Regions from separate parts of the Zhongshania arctica genome, predicted to be linked through region 2. Evidence: predicted binding sites of a transcription regulator. Region 2 holds the regulator's gene; each other region holds the start of a gene.
The links. Region 2 encodes LexA, which represses DNA repair genes until DNA is damaged. Its sites were predicted from a motif close to ACTGTNTNTANANACAGT; they were not measured.
Positions count from the first base shown of each region.

Region 1: the regulator LexA is predicted to act here: its motif matches at 1,291-1,308, upstream of recN (DNA repair protein RecN).
Region 3: the regulator LexA is predicted to act here: its motif matches at 1,369-1,386, upstream of AB4875_RS01675 (YebG family protein).

Region 1 is NZ_JBFRYB010000001.1:973,297-975,501, reverse strand. Features, by position in the region: gene dnaK (molecular chaperone DnaK) at 1-458, opposite strand, end outside; gene grpE (nucleotide exchange factor GrpE) at 581-1,147, opposite strand; gene recN (DNA repair protein RecN) at 1,339-2,205, shown strand, end outside.
Region 2 is NZ_JBFRYB010000001.1:2,468,904-2,471,108, reverse strand. Features, by position in the region: gene AB4875_RS11270 (hypothetical protein) at 1-259, shown strand, start outside; gene AB4875_RS11265 (hypothetical protein) at 346-612, shown strand; gene AB4875_RS11260 (hypothetical protein) at 619-1,035, opposite strand; gene lexA (transcriptional repressor LexA) at 1,041-1,643, opposite strand; gene AB4875_RS11250 (DUF6763 family protein) at 1,825-2,142, opposite strand.
Region 3 is NZ_JBFRYB010000001.1:380,004-382,208, reverse strand. Features, by position in the region: gene glyQ (glycine--tRNA ligase subunit alpha) at 1-80, opposite strand, end outside; gene djlA (co-chaperone DjlA) at 218-1,003, shown strand; gene AB4875_RS01675 (YebG family protein) at 1,037-1,324, opposite strand; gene AB4875_RS01670 (PKD domain-containing protein) at 1,530-2,205, shown strand, end outside.

The DNA of each region.
Region 1 (2,205 bases), 1.5 Mb from region 2:
GCCTGACGCTGAGAATCATTAAAGTAAGCTGGCACAGTGATAACCGCTTCGGTTACTTTTTCACCGAGGTAGTCTTCTGCCGTCTTCTTCATTTTTTTCAGAACTTCAGCAGAAATCTGTGGAGGGGCCATTTTCTCGCCCTTCACTTCTATCCACGCGTCACCATTGTCTGCTTCGCAGATATTGTATGGCACCATTTTGATGTCTTTTTGAACGACATCATCTTTGAAGCGACGGCCGATCAAACGCTTTACCGCGTAAAGTGTGTTGTGCGGGTTAGTGACAGCCTGACGCTTAGCGCTTTGGCCTACCAACACTTCTTTGTCGTCGGTATAGGCGACAATAGAAGGTGTAGTACGCGTACCTTCTGAATTCTCAATTACCCTAACTTTGTCTCCGTCCATTACTGCAACGCAAGAGTTAGTAGTACCCAAGTCAATACCAATAATTTTTCCCATCATCATTCTCCACTTAATCTAACTGTCGCCACCTGCGGCGAAATTCTTTGTCTTGTTGACATATATTGGCCCTTATCCACACATTTCAAGGGGGCATAGGCCATTTTTAATACAATTAACAATTATGGCGCTTTAGCAATCACAACCATTGCCGCACGCAGCAAACGGCCATTAAGGGTGTAGCCCTTTTGCATCACGTCCATTACTGAATTTGGCTCAACGTCAGGATTAGGCACCATCGCCATCGCCTCGTGATACTCGGGATTAAACGGTTCGCCTACCGGATTCAACTGCTCAACATTGTGACGCGCCAAGGCATCTACCAGTGTTTTTCGAGTTAACTCCACGCCTTCCAAAATAGCCTTTAAGGCTTCGTCTGCAACATCTGCAGAAGCCAATGCACGATCCAAGTTATCGACAACCGGAAGCATATCGCCGGCAAACTTTTCCAGCGCAAACTTCCGCGCATTCTCGGCATCTTTCTCGGCTCGGCGACGGATATTTTGCGCATCCGCTGCAGCGCGCAATGATTGCTCACGCGCATCGATAACCGCCTGCTTTGCCGCCTCTAGCTGCTCTTCAAGGCTAAGCTCCAGCTCGCCACTAAGCTCAACATCATCGTCCTGCTGCAGCTCCTCAGATTGAAGCTCTTCATCTGGCTGCACTGCTTTATCTTGTTCCTCTGTCACGTATCCACTCTCCGTCACACGTATTTGGTCTTGCGGACAATTGCCGCGTTGACGCGTATATGGGGTTTAGCATGGCTAATTCAAGGCAATGATCAATATTTTTACCACTAGTGATTGACGATTGCCTCCACCAGCAGTATTTTACTGTATACATATACAGTCTATTTTTTTAACTATTGTGAGAGATCATCATGCTGAGCAATCTCAACATCAGCAATTACGCCATTGCCGAACGCCTCGACATTGAACTCAATCCAGGCATGACAGTGCTAACAGGCGAAACCGGGGCAGGCAAATCCATCATGCTCGACGCACTCGGGCTGGCGCTGGGCGACCGCGCAGACAGCAATATTGTTCGTATCGGCGCAGATCGCGCAGACATTCACGCCCTGTTCGATATCAGCGGCATTCCAGCAGCTCACGCCTGGCTACAACAACGGGACTTGGACGACAGCGATGAATGCATGCTAAGACGAGTCATTTCTGCGGATGGTCGCTCACGCGCCTATATCAATGGGCAGCCAGCCACCCTGCAAGATGTTCGTGAACTCGGCAAATTACTCATCGACATTCACAGCCAGCACGCACACCAATCTCTGCTGCAAAAGCCCTACCAGCGCGAACTATTAGACGCCTATGCCGGCACCACCAAGCTAGCCAAGCAGGTAAGCGAGCACTGCCACCAATACCAACACTGCGTAAAAACCTTAGCGGCACTAGAAACCAATCTCGCTGAGCAAAATGCCCAGGAACAGCTGCTGCGCTACCAGCTTGAAGAATTACATAGACTCGACCTCAAGGCAGGTGAAGTCGAGGAGCTTGAAAACCTACAGAAGCAACTGGCCAATGCAGAACAAATATTGGCCGCCAATCACCATAGCCTAAACCTCTGCCGAGACGGCGAAGTCAACGCCATGGGCATTCTGCATCAGGCAATATCCTCTCTTCAAAGCAGCCAGCACAGCAGCCTTGCGCAGGATAACGCCGCACAACTTATTGAAAGCGCCCGCATTCAAATTGAAGAGGCCGCCGGCGAACTTCAACACGTCATCGATAGC
Region 2 (2,205 bases):
GGGCGTGTTTAAAGCGGCTTCTTTTGCGGGGCAGGACTTGCCGCCAGAGATAATAGAACTGGCTGATAGAGAAACCTATACGGGTTGGCTTAAATCCATCGTTGATTATCCGTTTTTACAGACCACCTCTGCATCACCCGCTGGGGTCATTGCTAGTGATGCAAGCGGTACCGGGCGAGTTAATGTGGATTTTGCGGAATGCCTTACTGAATTGAAGTCTTTGATTGCCCGTCACCGCGCCACCTTAATGGAATATTGATGGGTTGGCGTGAGGCTGGGCGGGTTTGATACAATAGGTGGTCATAGCCACCGCGTTGGCCTTAGCGCCTTATCAAGGATATTTTAGTGTTGTCATATTTAGAACTCGTCGAACTTGCAAACGGAGATATCGTCTTACAGCGATCAGAAGGTGATGAAAATCCGCTGGTAACGATTAAATTCTCAAAAGAAACCCGAGAACACATTGTTGGTTCGGTGCTAGACGTTGCACGGGCTATGGTGCAAGCGGGGATTGAGGCTGCAGCGACCTCGGCTGAAGATGATGGCTTTATAGACGACGAAGATCTCGATGATGAGGACGATCAAGGGCCAGACGCCAAGACCGTCCACTAACAGAGGCTAGGATTGCATAAAAATAACAAGGCATTCGGCTGAGCCCGCTAGGGCTGCAACTTCCAGAGCTTGTCGCTCATCATCTCTAAGTGGTCTTTCCAGTAAAATAGCGACGGTATGACTTTTACCGCGCTCTAATGCTCTTATCGCAATTTCACTCAGATCACGGGTACTGTTAGACACTACTTGCAGGATTTTTTGGCCGTGCTGATGTATATCCGCGTTTAACAGCGGGCGCAATGGCCTATCAGCAACCCAGCACAACCAGCGCTCATCAGAGTTGCCACTTAGCTCGATCATCATGGCGGCAAGCATGGGCCTAGACAAATGCGCGTCGCTGCGCATTGCTATTTCGGTGACCTGTCCTCCGCCCGCTATTGGTAGGGGATTGTAATGTAAGGGCATTTGTTCGAGGCATGACATAATTCTTAACTCCCGCGCCGTAAAATACCAACACTTAGGCCTTCGATTGCAAAGTCTTGCTCTCGGAGGTCCACGTCAATTGGTGGGTAATCAGGATTCTCAGCAAGTAGTGAGATATGGAATTTGCTTTTTTGCTGTTTGAAACGCTTGACCGTGACTTCATTGTCGATTCGTGCAACAACGATTTGACCATTGCGAACAGTATTAGTCCGATGCACAGCGAGAAGGTCGTCATCGAAAATACCTGCGTTGATCATACTGTCCCCTTTAACCCTGAGAAAATAATCAGCGCTTGGGGAAAAGATGGATCCAGGCATGTCGCAGTAATCTTCAATATGGGCTTCGGCGAGAATAGGGCTACCGGCCGCAACTCGACCAATAATAGGTAGACCAAGATTCTCGGGTAGCCTAATACCGCGTGAAGCACCGGCGATAATCTCGATGGACCCCTTGCGCGCCAACGCTTTGAGATGCTCTTCAGCGGCATTGGGTGACTTAAATCCTAGCTGTTTGGCAATCTCGGCTCTGGTCGGCGGATAGCCGGTTTCGCCGATATGGTCTTTGATTAACTGGAGGACTTCACTCTGTCTGGCGGTCAATTTTTCCATAGTGTTGGCATCTGGTTACTTATACAGTAACTGGCATTATATACAGTATTATTTGGATGGCAATAGGCATTGCTAATTTGGAATATGGAAGGCCGAAAACAAAAAAACCTGCCGTAGCAGGTTGGAGAAGAGTGCGAGACCTCGCTTTGATAATTCTTCGTCGGCGCTATGCCGACCGGTATTAATACTCGTCGGTTATGCCATTTACGATATCTGATTCAATTTCTGACAATGGGTTCCATCTCTCGGGGACCATGGTGTCATCTAAGAATCGGTAATCGTCATCGCTTAATTCAAATGCGTTTCGCCAATCTTCGGGTTCTTCCACCATATCTAAATTGAGCAGATCCCAACTATCCATATCGTATTGACTGAGCTCGCCGTCTATTAGCTGGGCTTCTACTGAATCGCTGTCGTCGTCGACGGCGACTACTTCAAATAGTTGGCCGGTCTCAATTTCCTTGTACCAACAACCAACTTGGGGTCTTATTGTCGCCATGATTTTTACCTCGGTTGATCTACGCTTTCCAAACTAACACCTAGCGATTTGCTGTCCAGTAGG
Region 3 (2,205 bases), 2.1 Mb from region 2:
AGCACGCAGCCTTGTTCGGCCCAGTATTGTTGCAATGCCAAGATCAGCCCCTGAAAGGTGCTCACGTCTGCCTTACTCACGGCGTTCCCCACTAAATAAACAAAGAGGTGAATTATACAGATATGACAGCAGGTGCGTTAAGACTAAGCTTGTTTCTGGTCGTAGTAGTGGTGGACTTGTTACTATCTACGTCCAGATATTAAGGAGACAGGACAGAATGGCAAAATTTATTGGTGCGATATTGGGATTTTTAGTGGGTGGTCCACTATTAGCACTTCTGGGCTTTGCTGTGGGCACTTTCTTTGATCGTGGCCTTGGTCAGGCGATGCGCTTTAACTACGGCACCGGGCGCGAGCGTATTCAAGGCGTCTTTTTTGATACCGTATTTCGTGTCATGGGGCATATTGCCAAGGCCGACGGGCGTGTCTGTGAGTCTGAGGTCGCGCAAACTGAGGCCATTATTAGCCAGCTGGGTTTGACGGGCTCGCGCAGGCAAGATGCCATCGATCGATTTAAAGAAGGCAGCGAAAACAGTTTTGAGCTAGAGCCACAAATGGCTGATTTTATGGAAGTGGCGAAGAGCCAGCCCCTGCTTCGTCAAATGCTCCTTCAGGCGCTGTTAACGATGGCGCTCGCAGATGGAGAGATGGCGGCGGCGGAGCGCGATATTGTCACGCGAGTAGCGGGCTATTTGGGAGTGTCAGCAAAGGACTTTCAGCGCCTACTAGACATGGTCATGGCTCAGCGCGGGTTTAACAGCAGCGGAGCCTACGGACAGGACGCTAGCGGTTCTGAGCTTAAGAAAGCCTATCAAGCGATAGGTGTTGAAGAGTCGGTTTCGGATGCAGAGTTAAAGAGAGCCTACCGTAAGCTGATGAGCCAGCATCATCCTGATAAGTTGATTGCCAAAGGTGTGCCAGAAGATATGATGAAAATAGCGACTGAGAAAGCACAAGAAATTCAGGCGGCATACGATCTACTTAAGAAAAATCGCGCCGCCTGATCAATAATGACTTAGCACGGTCTCAAGCCAGAATTAGGTGGCTTGGGCCGATAAAGGACGAATATTGTCCGCTGGCTGGGAGTCAATTTCGTCTAGTGCCTCTACCCTGCCCTTACAGGCCTGCATAACAGCATCTTTATTTTTGGCTAGGAAAATCCCAAATTCCTCGGCCTTGGATTCGTCGACGTTGGGAATATGTTGTTGAAGCAAAGCACTAAAACCTTCCGCTAACTCCAACATCTTGTCGTAGGCATCAGCATCTTTTTTGTTATCGAACATACTATTGTCCCTGTCACACATCCACTTGGCTACTACCGCCATGTTTCACCTCGTCTGATTATTGAACGGTATTTAATTACGCGATAACTGTATATAAATACAGTGTCTTGTGCAAGCTCTCAATCTTTATATGCGTCTTCACCTTATCTGTTAATATTTTTGTCACGCGCCTGAGATACCTTTAGTCCAAATATTTTGGGTTCTATAGATTATGTATAAGGCTGGCGTTTATTTAATTTGGATGTTTTTGTTAAGCACGTTGCTAAGTGCCTGTGGTGGCAGTAGCGTATCCGGCACTAAATCCACTAAGGATAATTCTGCGGCGGTCGTGTTTTATATTATAGGAGACACGGACGTCGCCTCAAATACCCTCAATACGCTGCGTGTAGAGTCCAATGTTAATGGTGACACGGGCAGTTGGGATTGGCAGTTTGATAATAGCCAGCTCGATCAAGACGCTGTGCTAATAGGCCGAGATAGTATTAGCTACACAGCGCCTGCCGTTAGCCAAGCAACAATACTATCTTTTTGGGCAGAGCGCCGTTTGCCGGGGCAGGAAATTCAAAAGATCAATAAGTTGGTGCGAGTCTACCCTGCCGATGACCAAAACAAGCGTCCGACTGTTAATGCTGGTAGTGACCTCAATGCAGAAGAAGGCGCTACTATTGTTTTACGAGTGATGACATCCGCTCAGGGTGGGCGAAGCATCCGATCCATTGAATGGCAGCAGCAGTCCGGTCCGATAGCAGAGATTATTGGTGCTGCAGACCAAGACACTTTAACGATAAAACTCCCTCAGGTTGATTCTTCTGCGCCAGTAGTTTTTGGTGTCTTTGCATATGATAGTGGCGGTTTCACAGGTTTCGATGAAATCGAAGTGAGGGTGCTCGATACGTTTGTTAATGCCTTGCCGGTCGTTGATG